DNA from 3 places in the Bradyrhizobium sp. Leo114 genome. Region 3 is predicted to be linked to each of the others. Evidence: riboswitches for the same ligand, from Rfam matches in the RefSeq annotation. Region 3 holds a riboswitch; each other region holds the start of a gene.
The links. Region 3 has a riboswitch for cobalamin ahead of ACZIRK_RS22810 (TonB-dependent receptor). Riboswitches for the same ligand answer to the same signal wherever they lie in the genome.
Positions count from the first base shown of each region.

Region 1: another riboswitch for cobalamin. It lies ahead of ACZIRK_RS24450 (TonB-dependent receptor); the one in region 3 lies ahead of ACZIRK_RS22810 (TonB-dependent receptor).
Region 2: another riboswitch for cobalamin. It lies ahead of metE (5-methyltetrahydropteroyltriglutamate--homocysteine S-methyltransferase); the one in region 3 lies ahead of ACZIRK_RS22810 (TonB-dependent receptor).

Region 1 is NZ_JBUYEN020000020.1:154,786-159,565, reverse strand. It holds gene ACZIRK_RS24455 (FecCD family ABC transporter permease) at 1-716, opposite strand, end outside; cobalamin riboswitch at 899-1,096, shown strand; gene ACZIRK_RS24450 (TonB-dependent receptor) at 1,209-3,473, shown strand; gene ACZIRK_RS24445 (hypothetical protein) at 3,558-3,719, shown strand; gene ACZIRK_RS24440 (ATP-grasp domain-containing protein) at 3,692-4,780, opposite strand, start outside.
Region 2 is NZ_JBUYEN020000005.1:248,735-253,514, reverse strand. It holds gene ACZIRK_RS08755 (ribonucleoside-diphosphate reductase subunit alpha) at 1-1,562, opposite strand, end outside; cobalamin riboswitch at 1,677-1,895, opposite strand; cobalamin riboswitch at 2,028-2,228, shown strand; gene metE (5-methyltetrahydropteroyltriglutamate--homocysteine S-methyltransferase) at 2,336-4,666, shown strand; gene ACZIRK_RS08745 (hypothetical protein) at 4,717-4,780, shown strand, end outside.
Region 3 is NZ_JBUYEN020000018.1:121,815-126,594, forward strand. It holds gene ACZIRK_RS22795 (thiolase family protein) at 1-234, opposite strand, end outside; partial or broken gene ACZIRK_RS22800 (ABC transporter substrate-binding protein) at 239-1,451, opposite strand; gene ACZIRK_RS22805 (MarR family winged helix-turn-helix transcriptional regulator) at 1,692-2,234, shown strand; cobalamin riboswitch at 2,326-2,525, shown strand; gene ACZIRK_RS22810 (TonB-dependent receptor) at 2,650-4,780, shown strand, end outside.

The sequences.
Region 1 (4,780 bases), on a different contig from region 3:
GCCACCGCGCCACCGACGCCGAGCGCAACGCCTGCGATCACGAACAGGCGCAGGCGGCCGACATCGACGCCGAGGCTTTGCGCGGTCTCTTCGCCGAGCGTGAGCGCGCGGAAGGCGCTGGCTTGCGACAGCAGGATGGCCGCGCCGGCGACGATGAACGGCAGCGCCAGCGCGACATGCTGGAAGCTGCGGTCCTCCAGCGAGCCGAGCAGCCAGAACGCGATCTCGAGCGCCAGGAACGGATTGCTCGCGAGGTTCATCACCAGCGCCGTCGCAGCGCCCGCAAGGCTCGAGATCGCAAGCCCGGCGAGGATCAGGATCAAGAGGCCCGCATTGCGGCCTGCGATCGCGAGCAGCACGAAGACCGAGCCGAATGCGGCGATGATGGCGGCGACCGGCAGCGCATAGGAGCGGACGTCAGCCAACCCCAGCGCGATCACCAGCACCGCACCGAACGCCGCCGATTGCGGCGCGCCGAACAGCGAGGGCGAGGCTAAGGGATTGCGCAACAGGCCTTGCAGCGCCGCGCCTGACAGACCGAGGATGGCGCCGATCGCAAACGCCAGGATGGTGCGCGGCAGGCGAATCTCGCGCACGATCACCTGCGTGACATCGCTGCCGCCACCGAACAGCGCCTCGATCACCGTCAGCGGCGACAGCCGCACCGGGCCGGTGCCGAGCGAGATCAGCATCAGCAAGGCAACCAACGCAATCATTGCAACGGTCGCCCCCAACCGCCGCCGCGCGGCCAGACCCGCCGCTATCGTGAAATCCTGTGCACTCATCGCGCCCTGCTTCTTGCAGCGAATTCGGTGGCAGACAAGCGACACCGGAACAAAAAAACGTATGGGAGCCAGGGAGCCGCAGTTTCGCCGGGATTGACTCACGTGCCGCCGAAATCCTAGATGGCCCCGACGGTTCCTATCGGGATCAAAAGGGAATGCGGTACCGGGAAACTTCCCGTAAAGCCGCGGCTGCCCCCGCAACTGTATGCGGTGAATCCTTCGTCATATGCCACTGGGAGTCTCGGTCCTGGGAAGGCGACGAAGGGTAACGACCCGCGAGCCAGGAGACCTGCCGTCATACGTGGTCACACGCGACGATGTCGGTCGGGGAGTACAGGCATTTGCTTCACCTGAAGCGCGAAACGCGATGGTGAGCCTTGGTTCGCTGTGACGTGCCACTGACGTCATACCGAGGTCTCGCCGATGTTCTCTGCTACCACAGCCACCAAGCAACGCCGCGCGCTGCTGCTCGCGTCGAGCATGCTGGCGCCCGCTTTGTATGTTTCCGCCGCGCAGGCGCAGGAAGCGCCCTCCGAGCAATTGCCGCCGGTCGAGGTCAGGGCGCCCGGCGACCACAACCGCACCCGTGCCAAGCCCGCTTCCGACGGCACTCCAGGTCCCCGGCGTCCCGCGCCGGGCCAGGTGCCGACCAACGCGCAGCCGGCCGGCGGCGCGGGCGCTGGCGGCGCCGCCGCTGGCGGAGCTTCATCCGGTGGCGGTGGCGGCGGCCCGCAATTTGCCGGCATTGTCGGGACGTCCTCGACCGTGATCACCGCCGACGACATCGCGCATTCGCCGACCCAGGTTCTGGCCGAGATCATCGCGCAGGCCCCCGGCGTGCAGCTTCAATCGCTCTATGGCGGCGTGAACGGCGCCAAGACCTCGGTCGACCTGCGCGGCTTCGGCGCGTTCGCCACCGCCAACACGCTGTTCCTGCTCAACGGGCGACGGCTCAACGACATCGACATGGCGCAGGTGGATCTGTCGACCATCCCACTCGATTCGATCGAGCGCGTCGAGATCACCCGCGGCAACAGCGGCGCCGTGCTCTACGGCGACAATGCGATAGGCGGCGTGATCAACATCGTCACCAAGACCGGTGTCGGCGGCCCGCCGGTCTCGATCCGCGGCGAAGCCGGCTATGGCTCCTTCAACCAGCGCATGGCCGCGATCTCGATCGCGATGAATTCGGGACCATGGTCGGCGTCGTTCTACGGCAACGGCATCAAGTCCGACGGCTACCGCGTGAACAATGCGCTCGACCAGCGCAACGGCGTCGGCAATCTCAACTACACGACGCCGGACCTGAAAGCCTTCCTGACGGTGACCGGCGACGACCAGAAGCTGGGCTTTCCCGGCGGCAGGCTGGTCGATCCTTCGATCGGCGTCAATCAGCTCGTCACCGATCGCAAGGGCGCCGCCACGCCGTTCGACTATGGCAACCAGCAGGGCGCGAGCGCGACGACGGGCTTCACCAAGACGCTCCTGAACGGTGTCGACCTGATCGTCGATGGCGGCTACCGCCAGAAGGACACGCAAGGCGCGTTCTTCGGCACCTCGCCATTCATCAGCGCGGCATCCACCTACAATGACGCCGCGTTGCAGACCTGGTCGATCACGCCGCGGCTGAGCATCAGCAATTCGATCTTCGGGATTCCCTCGTCGATCCTGACCGGCATCGACTATTACGATGCAACGTTCCACCAGCAGCGCGGCGCGTTCCGGGGCGTGCCACCGATCCATACCTACGACCTGTCGCAGCAGTCGCTCGCCGGCTATTGGCAGCACACGGTTGGCCTCTTGCCCACCACCGATTTCTCCTATGGCGCGCGGGTGCAGAACACCTGGCTCAGCGCGCGCGACCGCTACGATCCGAACGCGCCGTTCGCCTTCGACGCGCAGGCGACGCCGCTCGACCAGAGCGAGACCAATTACGCGCTGCATGTCGGCGTCGAGCATCGCTTCACCGAAATGTTCTCGGTGTTCGCCCGCGCCGCGCACGCGTTTCGCACGCCCGATGTCGACGAGCGCACGTCCACCGGACCCGCGTTCGATGCGGACTTCAACCCGTTGCCGCAGAATTTCCAGTTGAAGACGCAGACCTCGCACGACGTCGAAGCCGGCTTCCGCGTCAAGACGGGCCGCTTCCAGGTGCAAACCAGCATCTACAACATGGACCTCGAGAACGAGATCCATTTCAATCCGGTGCTGTTCTACAACATCAACCTCGATCCGACCCGGCGTTATGGCTCCGAGACGCAGGCCTCGCTGCGCGTCAGCGATACCGTGTCGCTGCGCGGCGGCATGGCTTACACGCGCGCGGTGTTCCGCGAGGGACAGTTCGCCGGCAACGACGTGCCGCTGGTGTCGCGCTACACCGGCAATCTCGGCGTGACCTGGAATGTCTGGGACAACTATCTCGTGTTCGATGCCACGCTGCGCGCCTGGAGCTCGCGCGTCATGGACAATGATCAGGCCAATACGCAAACGCGCATTCCGGGCGATGCGACGATCGACCTCAAGCTCAGCGGCGCCTATGAGCATTTCTTCTGGTCGGTCAGCGTCAACAACGTCCTGAATGCGCTCTATTACGACTACGCCATTGCCTCGAACTTCACGCCCGGCCGCTTCAGCGCCTATCCGCTGCCGGGTCGGACTTTCCTGGTGAAGGCCGGCGCCACGTTCTGAAGCGATCGGCCGGTCCGCGAGCCACGCGCGGACCGGCTTGTTCCGCCCGAATCAGCCATTATGTCGTGATGGCGGGAGATCGACATGGGCGGGATCGGGAAGAGAAGCCAACCTCCGAAGCAGGAAGGCGGCAAGCCAAGGCCGCCGCCTCCACCTGCGCGTCACGAGGAGGACGACGACTACGAAGACGGCGACATCGCCACACCGAAGCGCGATCGCTACGGCCCCGACGACGAACCGTTGTGAGACGCGAGATTTGCAGGTTGATGCAGTCCCGCGAAATCGTCGCGCTCGATCTTGCGGATGCTCTTCACATCGAGCAGATGCGCGCCGAAGCCGCCGCGGGCGACCGTCTTTGCCAGTTTCGGCGAGACCAGAGTGAGGCCGACCGTCATCGTCAGCGGCACGGCGCTGAGCCAGTCGAGCCGCACCGGCGTCAGCTCCTCGGTGCTGGCGTTGTAGGGCCCCGAGGTCTTCAAGAGATCGCCGCACTCGACCAGAATGTCGCGCCTGGTGCCGCCGCGGGAGGCGTGGCCGAGCAGCGCCTGCATCGCCAAATGCGTCCGCACGCCGGCGCGACTCTCAGGCAAGGGTTGTGGCGTCTCGCCGAGCGATACGCGCAGCAGGAGATCGACCAGATCGGTGCCGGCGCGGAAGGCATTGAGCGGCTCGACCAAACGCGGATTGCAGTCGATCAGGAGCGGCACGGGGCTGTCGATCGGCATCACGTAGTCGACCGACAGCGCGCCGTGCCAAGCCAGCGCTCCCCCGATCGCTTCCAGATAGGCGCGCACCTGCGGACGGCTGACGCTTTCCTTGATCGCCTCGCCGCCGCCGACGCCGGGCGCGATCTGCCGATAGGCATGGAAACCGACCAGCCTGCCCTCGCAAAATACCGACTGCGCCTTTTCGGTGGTGCCGGTGACGAGATCCTGCACCAGAAGCTCGTCGGCGAAGGTGTCGGCCGCGCCGAGCTCGTACAGCGCGATGTTGAAATCGGCTTCGTCGCGCACGAACCAGATGCCGCGACTCGCGGTGCCGACCGAGGTCTTGATCACGGAAGGAAAGCGGATGGCGTCGCGCAGCTCGCTCTCCGACGTCACGATCCGAGTCGGCGGCTGCGGCAGGCCCAATTGGCCAAGCAGACGGCTGAAGCCGGCCTTGCCGTGCGCCATCCGGTAGCTGCCAAACCGCGGCAGCGCCAGGCCGACGCGGCCCTTCAGCCGCGCCTCGGCGCGCGCGAACAGAAAGCCCTGCTCATGGGTCGGCAGCAGCACGTCGAACGGCGCCTCCAGCAGCCGCTCGAT
Region 2 (4,780 bases), on a different contig from region 3:
AAGGCCTTGCCGTAGAGATCGTGCAGATCGGGCGTCTCGTCCGGCGAGAACAGCGTCCATTCGCCGTCGGCCTCGACGCGCTGCATGAAGAGATCAGGCACCCAGTTGGCGGTATTCATGTCGTGGGTGCGGCGGCGGTCGTCGCCGGTGTTCTTGCGCAGGTCGAGGAATTCTTCGACGTCGATATGCCAGGTCTCGATATAGGCACAGACCGCGCCCTTGCGTTTTCCGCCCTGGTTGACGGCAATCGCGGTGTCGTCGGCGACTTTAAGGAACGGCACGACGCCCTGGCTCTCGCCATTGGTGCCCTTGATATGGGCGCCCAGCCCGCGCACCCGCGTCCAGTCATTGCCGAGGCCGCCGGAATACTTGGCGAGCAGCGCATTGTCCTTGATCGACTTGAAGATGCCGTCGAGATCGTCAGGAACGGTGGTGAGGAAGCAGGACGACAATTGCGGCCGCAGCGTGCCGGAATTGAAGAGCGTCGGCGTCGACGCCATGAAGTCGAAGGAGGACAGGAGATTGTAGAACTCGATCGCGCGCGCCTCCCGATCGATCTCGCGCAGTGCAAGCCCCATGGCGACGCGCATGAAGAACGCTTGCGGCAATTCAATCCGGTGGCCGCGGACATGCAGGAAATAGCGATCATAAAGCGTCTGCAGCCCTAAGAACTGGAACGCAAGATCGCGCTCCGGCTTCAGTGCCGCGGCCAGCTTGTTCAGGTCGAAGCGGCCGAGTTCGGGATCGAGCAATTCGGCCCTGATGCCGGTCTTGATACAGGCCGGAAAATATTCGCCATAGCGCACCGCCATGTCCGCCTGCGACGCTGTCGTTGGCGCGCCCTGCACGAAGGACAGCACTTCAGTGCGGAGCTTGTCGAGCAAGAGGCGCGCGCTGACATAGGCGTAGTTCGGCTCCTGCTCGACCAGCGTACGCGCTGCCATCACGCTGGCGAGCGCGAGTTCCTCCTGGCTGATGCCGTCATAGAGATTGCGCTGGATTTCCGCGACGACAGGCGCAGCGTCGACACCGTCGAGCCCGGCGCAGGCCTCGCCGACGATCATCGCCAGCCGCGCATGGTCGAGCGGCACCTTGCTGCCGTCCGCGAGCGTGACGTGGACGATTGGCCCGCTCGATGCCGTTGCGGATTTAGTTGCCTGCTGTTCGGCGCGCTGCCGCGCCCGCTCCTCGCGATAGAGCACATAGGCGCGCGCCACCTTGTGATGGCCGCTGCGCATCAATGCCAGTTCAACCTGGTCCTGGATGTCCTCGATATGAAAGGTGCGGCCTTCGCTCATCCGGCGCGACAGCGCGCCGACGACTTCGGCGGTCAATTCCTCGACCGCTTCGTGCACGCGGCGCGACGCAGCCGCCGTATTCCCCTCGACCGCAAGGAAGGCCTTGGTCATCGCCACCGAGATCTTCCCGGCATCGAATTGCGACACCGTGCCATTGCGGCGGATCACCTGCATCGGCAGCCGTGCTTCCGGCGCCGCGATTGATTCGGGGCGCAGGTGGATGAGAGGTGACGCGGTGGTTTCGCGATCGAGAGAGAGTGACATCTTGCAGACCCCGTGATGTTGCTGGGGCCGGATGCCAGAGGCGACGCTGCGTGATGATGCCGGCGGCGTACCGGCATGAGCCTGCAAGCGGCCGCCGGGACACCCCGCCCGTGGACGTTATTTGCTGTCACGGCAGGTCTCCTGGCTCGCAGGTCGGCGTCACTCCCCGTCTTCCCAATGCGATGCCGCATCAGTGACGTCTAAAATCGGGAGCAACTCACTGCTTACAGTTGCGGGGGCAGCGCTGGATTCTCGCGAGAAACGCGCGATCACCAGCTTCCCTCTTAGCCACCATTCCTTGCGTCATGATGGACCGTGACAGCTACATCTGGTGCGATTTGGAGAATGCTGTCAATGGCACGTATGGGCGAAGCGCAAAAATTCCGGTCCATGCCGTTGGCGCTGTGAACAACCGGCTCCACGCGCACGTGATGTCAGCCGAGTTGACGTTCGCGCGATCTTGCCGGTAAGTGAACGCGTCGTGGTTCTTCGGAGAGATCTTTTCCGGAGCTAAGAGGGAAGCCGGTGTAAAGCCGGAGCTGCCCCCGCAACTGTAAGCGGCGAGCCGCGGTCCACAATTGCCACTGAAGCCTGCAAAGCTTCGGGAAGGCCGGACCACAGCAACGACCCGCGAGCCAGGAGACCTGCCTCGACAACATACACGTCCTCGGGCGGGGTGTCCCGGTGGTGCGGTTGCGATTCCGTGCGCACCTCGCGCAGGGAATCCAGACGTGTCACTACGGCCTTTGCCCCCAACTCATGGGGTTAAGCCAATGTCTTCCACTTCACTTGTTGTTGCGTCCCTCGGCACGCCGCGGATCGGTCCGCGGCGTGAACTGAAATTCGCGCTGGAACGCTTCTGGTCCGGCGCATCAGACGAAAAGACGCTGATCGAAACCGGCGTCGGGCTGCGCGCGGCCAATTGGGCGCGGCAAAAGAAACTCGGTATCACCGTGATCCCGTCGAACGATTTCTCGTTCTACGATCAGGTGCTCGACACCTGCGCAATGGTCGGCGCTATCCCAGAAAGCTATGGCTGGACCGGCGGCGCGGTGCCGCTTGCGACCTACTTCGCGATGGCGCGTGGCGCCAAGGCCGACGCGCATGACGAGGCCTGCGGACATGCCCATCACGCACATGGCGTGGCGGCGCTCGAAATGACGAAATGGTTCGACACCAACTATCACTACATGGTGCCGGAGCTTCGCAAGAACCAGTATTTTGCACTCTCATCACGCAAGCCGATCGAAGAGTATGAGGAGGCGAAGGCGCTGGGTTATCAGACCCGCCCCGTGCTGGTCGGCCCAGTCACGTTCCTGAAACTGGCCAAGTCCAAGGAACCGCATTTCGCCACGCTGTCGCTGCTCGACAGGCTCCTGCCGGTCTATATCGAACTATTGCGCGAACTCGCTGCCCGCGGTGCGGAATGGGTACAGATCGACGAGCCCTGTCTCGTGCTTGATCTGGACGCCGCCGCTCAGCAAGCCCTACGGCGCGCCTATTCCGAAATCGCCAAAGCGGTGCCGGACATCAGGATCATGCTGGCGACCTATTTCGGCGGGCTCGGCGGCAATCGTGCGGTCGCGTTTGATCTTCCGGTCGCCGGCCTGCATCTCGATCTCGTGCGCGCGCCCCAGCAGCTCGGCGATCTCATCGACGTTCCGAAAGAACGGGTGCTGTCGCTCGGCGTGATCGACGGCCGCAACGTCTGGCGCGCAGATCTGAGCCGGATCCTCGATCAGCTTGGGCCCGTCGTCGCAAAGCTCGGCAAGGAGCGCATTCAGATCGCGCCATCCTGCTCGCTGCTTCATGTACCCATCGATCTCGCCCTGGAAACCAAGCTCGATCCCGAGGTGAAGACCTGGCTTTCATTCTCGGTGCAGAAGCTCGAAGAGCTTGCCGCGCTGGGCGCGGCGCTTGGAAGTGGCCGGGCCCCTGCGTCCGAAGCGATCCGAGCGTCCGATGCCGCCGCGGCCGCGCGCAAGACCTCACCGCGGATTCACGATGCCAAGGTTGCCCAGCGTCTCGCCGCCATCGATGGCGGCATGCGCCATCGTGCCAGCCGGTTCGCCGAGCGTGCCGAGGTGCAGCGCGAGCGGTTCAATCTGCCACGCTTCCCGACCACGACCATCGGCTCCTTCCCGCAGACAACCGATGTCAGAAACGCACGCGCCGCACATGCCAATGGTGCACTCAGCGATACCGCATACAAGACCTATCTGCAGCATCAGACTGCGCGCGCCATCCGTTGGCAGGAGAATATCGGGCTCGACGTCCTGGTCCATGGCGAGTTCGAGCGCAACGACATGGTGCAGTATTTTGGCGAGCAGCTTTCCGGCTTCGCCTTCACCGAGCTCGGCTGGGTGCAGTCCTATGGCTCGCGCTGCGTCCGGCCGCCGATCCTCTACGGCGACGTCTCACGACCACAGGCGATGACGGTCGAATGGTGGCAATTCGCGCAGTCACTGACGGCAAAGCCGGTGAAGGCGATGTTGACCGGCCCCGTGACCATCCTGAACTGGTCGTTCGTCCGCGACGACCTGCCGCGCAGCGACGTGTGCCGACAGATCGCGCTCGCGATCCGCGACGAGGTGCGCGATCTGCAGGCGGCCGGTGCAGGCATGATCCAGATCGACGAAGCGGCACTGCGGGAAGGCCTGCCGCTGCGCGGGTCGGAATGGAAGACCTATCTCGATTGGGCGGTCGATAGTTTCCGCATCTGTTCCTCCGGCGTGCAGGACGAGACCCAGATCCACACCCACATGTGCTACTCCGAGTTCAACGACATCATCGACGCCATCGCGGAGATGGACGCCGATGTCATTTCGATCGAGACCTCGCGCTCGAAAATGGAATTGCTCGACGCCTTCCGGAACTACCGCTACCCGAACGAAATCGGTCCCGGCGTCTACGATATCCATTCACCGCGCGTGCCTGACATTGGCGAGATCACCGACCTCCTCAAGCTCGCAAGAGAGCGGCTCTCCGACACGCAGCTCTGGATCAATCCCGACTGCGGCTTGAAGACCCGCAAGTGGGAAGAGGTGCGCCCGGCGCTCGCCAACATGGTCGCCGCCGCCCGCGAATTGCGGTCGCTTGGCTAGACAGCGCCGCCCCGTCTCTTATCCTGCGGCGGCTCGAAGAGGAGAACGCCATGCGCTTCTGGATTCAATGCACAAGGTTCGAGACGGAGCAGCCCATTCACATCAATATCGCGC
Region 3 (4,780 bases):
GTAATGCATGAGACAATTGCCGAACCAGGCGGCTTCGATGGGCGGGCATTCCTCAAGCTTCGCGTCCGACAGCGCCCCGAAATAGGCGTCTCGCGTGAGCTGTTTGAAGGACTTGTCCGGCCATCGCCCAAACGGGGTCGCATAAGCCCCGAGAACATACACATTGTTGGTCAAACGATCGCTCCTCATGATGAAGGTTGTTCGCGTGCCACTGCGTGCTGGCGCGCTGCGCATTCGACTAGCCGCGTTTCGCGACCAGGGGGCAGGTGCTTTGGTCCAGGGGACGGAATGCCTTGTCGCCGGGAGTAGCCGAGAGTATCTTGAAGAGATCCCACTCTCCCTTCGATTCTTGCGGCTTCTTGACCTGGAGCAGCAGAATGTCATGCAACATGATGCCATCGGCACGAACGCGCCCATCGGGCACCATCGGATCCCTGACCGGAAGTTCGCGAATCTTGTTTTGCGATCGCCTCGCGATCGTCACTGCCTGCCGCTGCGACGCTCTTGAGATAATGCAGCGCGGCCGAATAGACACCCATTTGGACCGAGGTCGGCATGCGGCCTTGACGCTTTTGGAAACGTTCCGCCCAGGCGCGGGTTTCCGGCGTGCGATCCCAATAGTAGCCGTCGGAAACGATCAGCCCTTGCGCCTCTTTCAGACCCACGGCGTGAGCGTCGGTGAGGTAGAACAGTCCGGTCGCCAATCTCTGGCTTTGCGTGATTCCGAACTCGTTTGCCTGTTTGACAGAGTTGATGGTGTCGGAACCGGCGTTCAACAGGGCGACCACATCGGCCTTCGAAGCTTGCGCCTGCAATAGAAAGGACGAGAAGTCCGCCGTGTTCAGCGGCGTCTTGACGGATCCCACCACGGTGCCGCCGCTGGCTTTGATCGCCGCCGTCAGGTCTGCTGAAAGCGCCTCGCCCCAGGCATAATCCACCGGAAGGAAGAACCAGGACTTCCCCCCGCTTTCGGTAACTGCGCGGCCCATGGCGTTGGCGAGTGCGTAGCTGTCGTAGACCCACATAAATCCGTACGGCGAGCACGCCTCGGCGGTGAACTTTGAAGTGCCGCCCCCGGCGGCGATCAGAATTCCGGACTTGTTTCTGACGATGTCCTGAATAGCGAGCAGGATTCCGGAGTTCGGAACGTCGAGGATAAGGTCGACTTGCTCGACGTCGAGCCATTTGCGGGCAATGGATGTCGCTACGTCGACCTTTTGCAGGTGATCGGCCGAGATCAATTTCACCGGTTTGCCGAGCACGCTTCCGCCGAAATCTTCGATCGCCATCTGCGCTGCTACGACCGAACCTTTTCCCGAGCCGTCGGCGTAGGGTCCGCTCTGATCGTTGAGCACCCCTATGGTGATGCCGTTTGGCCCTGCATTTGCGGGCGGCGCCGCCAGCACTGCAACAAGAACCGCAATCGAAGCCGTCCAAAATTTCCAGTTCACAATTTCCTCCCATCCTAACAGCTCTGTTGTTTTTGCTCGAAGCTGTCGTGCGTTCCTGCCCCAAGTGGCGACAGAACGACTGTCTCCAGCCTAAGGCCGGTCACGGCACTGAAACCTGCGACCGGATGGCGACAGATACCCCAATAATTTATATAGTACAAGTTTATTGTGATATTTGGCGTTGCGGGACGTCTGGCTGGGACCTAGATTGTCGGTTAAGGAGGTGGCGGATTCACAGGGATGGTCGGTTTGGTGAAGCAGCAGAATTCCTCTCACGCCTCTAAGGCGCAGTCAGAAGTCCCAGCCGATCTTCGCAAAAAGACTCTGAAGGCGTTTTTGCTGCATTTCTTCGCCAACGTGATTCTTGCCGCAGACGCCGAAGCCGCACTGGAGCCCTACGGTCTCACCCGCCTGCACAATCGTGTGTTGGTTCTGACCGCGATGAATCCGGGAGCGACGGTCAGTGATCTCTTGCGTGCGATGCGTGTGTCGCACCAGAATTTGAATCCGACCATGCGGCAACTCGTCAAGGACGGCCTGCTGATCGCGAAGATTGGCGAAGAGGACCGAAGGCAGAAACGACTCTACCCTACGGCCAAAGGCCGCAAACTTGTTCAGACAGTGCTCCGCCGGCAATTCGCGCGCCTGGAGGCCGCTTTGGCCGATTGCGGCCCTGATGCGACGAATGCGTTCCTCGCCGTGCACGAGAAGCTTGTAGACAAGGACGATCTGAGATGGGCAGAGCGGCTTGCGGAAGATCCCTCTGGACTCGCAGATGTTTGATACCAAGGACGGCTTGGCCGGCCGGCCCGACGTGGCTTCTCCGCTCCGTCCAGAGCCTGCAATGAGAGGATTGACTTCGGCTCAGACAACCTCCTAGATCACGACTGACGGTTCCCCTTACGGGGATCAAAAGGGAACGCGGTGCGGGGACTTCTCCTCTATGCCGCGGCTGCCCCCGCAACTGTGAGCGGCGAATCTTTCGTCATGCGCCACTGGGAGCCTCGGTCCTGGGAAGGCGACGAAGGGTTGGGACCCGCAAGCCAGGAGACCTGCCGTCAGCCGTGGTCACACGCAAAAATGTCGGTCGGGGAGTACAGACATTGTTTTCGTCCGGCGTGCCATAGGCACGTTCGAGCGAGACCTCGTTTGCGGTGACGTGCCACTGACGTCATACCGAGGTCTGCTCGTGCTCTCTATCGTTCCTATCGTAAGGCAGCGTGATGCTGCGCGGCTCGCTTTCAGATACTTCCTGCCGGTTCTCCTGCTCGAATCTTCTTCGGCAAAGGCCCAGCAGCCTGAGACGTCCCATGTCTTGCCTCCGGTGAGCGTTATCCAGCCGCAAAAGCCTGCGGCAAAGCGTCTCAATCATCAGCGTTCAACTTCCGCAGCGCGACCTGCGCAATCTCAGTCGAGCCGGAGCCCGGCGGCGCGAAGCACCACGCCCTCCGCAACATCCGACAGGCCATCTCCGACGCTAAACCTGAACAAGCTGAACGCGAGTGGCAGCCGCCTCAACCTCACTCCGCTGCAGACGCCCGCCAGCGTCGAAACGATTACGTCGCAGACCATCGCAGAACGCGGCCAGCATAATGTCACGGACGCGGTCACCCAGAACGCAGTGGGCTTTACCGCGAGCCCGGCGCCCGGCAATGGCGGCCTCTCGTTCAGCACGCGCGGCTTCACCGGAAGCAATTCGGTGATGACGCTGTACGATGGCACTCGCCTCTATGTTGGCGCAGGAACCGTGACCTTTCCATTCGATACGTGGTCGGCGGATCGCATCGAGGTCATGCGCGGGCCAGCCTCCGTTCTGTACGGGGAAGGCGCAATTGGTGGGATCATCAATGTGATCCCCAAGAAACCGGTCACGACGCCCTACAACGATGCCGAGATATCGCTCGACACCAATACGACGCGACGCATTGCGGTGGATAGCGGCGGCCCGATCAATCCGAACGTATCCTATCGCGTCAATGCCATCGGCAACATCTCGAACGGCTGGGTTGATCGCGACGAGACGTCGAATGTTGCGGTCTCCGCCGCGGTGCGGGTCCAGGCCGCCGAAAACCTCGCTTTCACACTCTCGAACGACTACAGCAATCGAAGCCCCTCGCGCTATTTCGGCACACCGCTGATCAACGGCGGGATCGACGACACGTTGCGGTTCAAGAACTACAACGTGCTCGACAGCGCGATCCGCTATCAGGATAACTGGAGCCAGTTCAAGACCGAGTGGGACGTGACGGAAGGAGTCAAGGTCCAGAACACACTCTACTATCTGACCAGCCGTCGGCATTGGCGTGATGTCGAGAACTATAGTTGGAATCCTGCAACACGGTTGATCGACCGAACCAGCTACATCGAGATATTCCACGACCAGGCTCAGGTCGGTAACCGGATGGACGCAACGTTTCGTGGTCATCTGCTGGGCTTCGCCAACGAGTTCGTTGCGGGCTTCGACGTCAACCGGATCGATTTTACCCACACCAACAATTCGCCCTATGGCGGCGCATCTTCGGTTGATCCCTATGCCGGCGACATGGGGTCTTTTGCGACCTCCACGACGCGAACCACGCCCGGCTACAATGCGATCGTCAATCAATATGCGTTGTTTGCCGAGGACCGGCTGTCGCTGACCGATCAGTTGTCCGTTGTAAGCGGTATCAGGTTCGACCGGCCGGATGTCGACCGCACCGATTACAGGACACCAACGAATAATTTCGATATCTCGCTGTCGGGCACGAGCTGGCGAACCGGCGTGGTCTACACGCCCGTCTCGAACCTCGCCTTTTACGGACAGTATGCGACAGCCGTCGATCCCGTCACCAATCTCATCTCGCTGTCGGCCACGCAGAAAACCTTCCAGCTTGCCACGGGCAAGCAAACCGAGGTTGGGGTCAAGCAATCATTCTGGGGCGGCCGTGGTGAATGGACGCTGGCAGGTTACGAAATCGTCAAGAACAACCTGCTGGTCCCGGATCCCAACAATCCCGCCGGCCTGGCGCTGCAAGTCGGCCAGCAATCGTCGCGCGGGATCGAAGCATCGATCGGCCTGGCACTGAATGATGGTTGGCGCGTCGATGCCAATCTCGCGGTGCTGCGGGCCCGGTACGACAACTTCAGCCAGGTGGTGGGCGGCAAACTCGTCAGCTACGCCGGCAACGTTCCGACGAATGTGCCGCAGCAGGTATCGAACGTGTGGCTGACCTGGGACTTCGCGCCGAACTGGTCCGTCTACGGCGGCGTGCAGATCGTAGGGCAAACATTCTCCGATAACGCCAATACCCAGCTTCGCCCCGCCTACACCGTGGTCAACGGCGGACTGC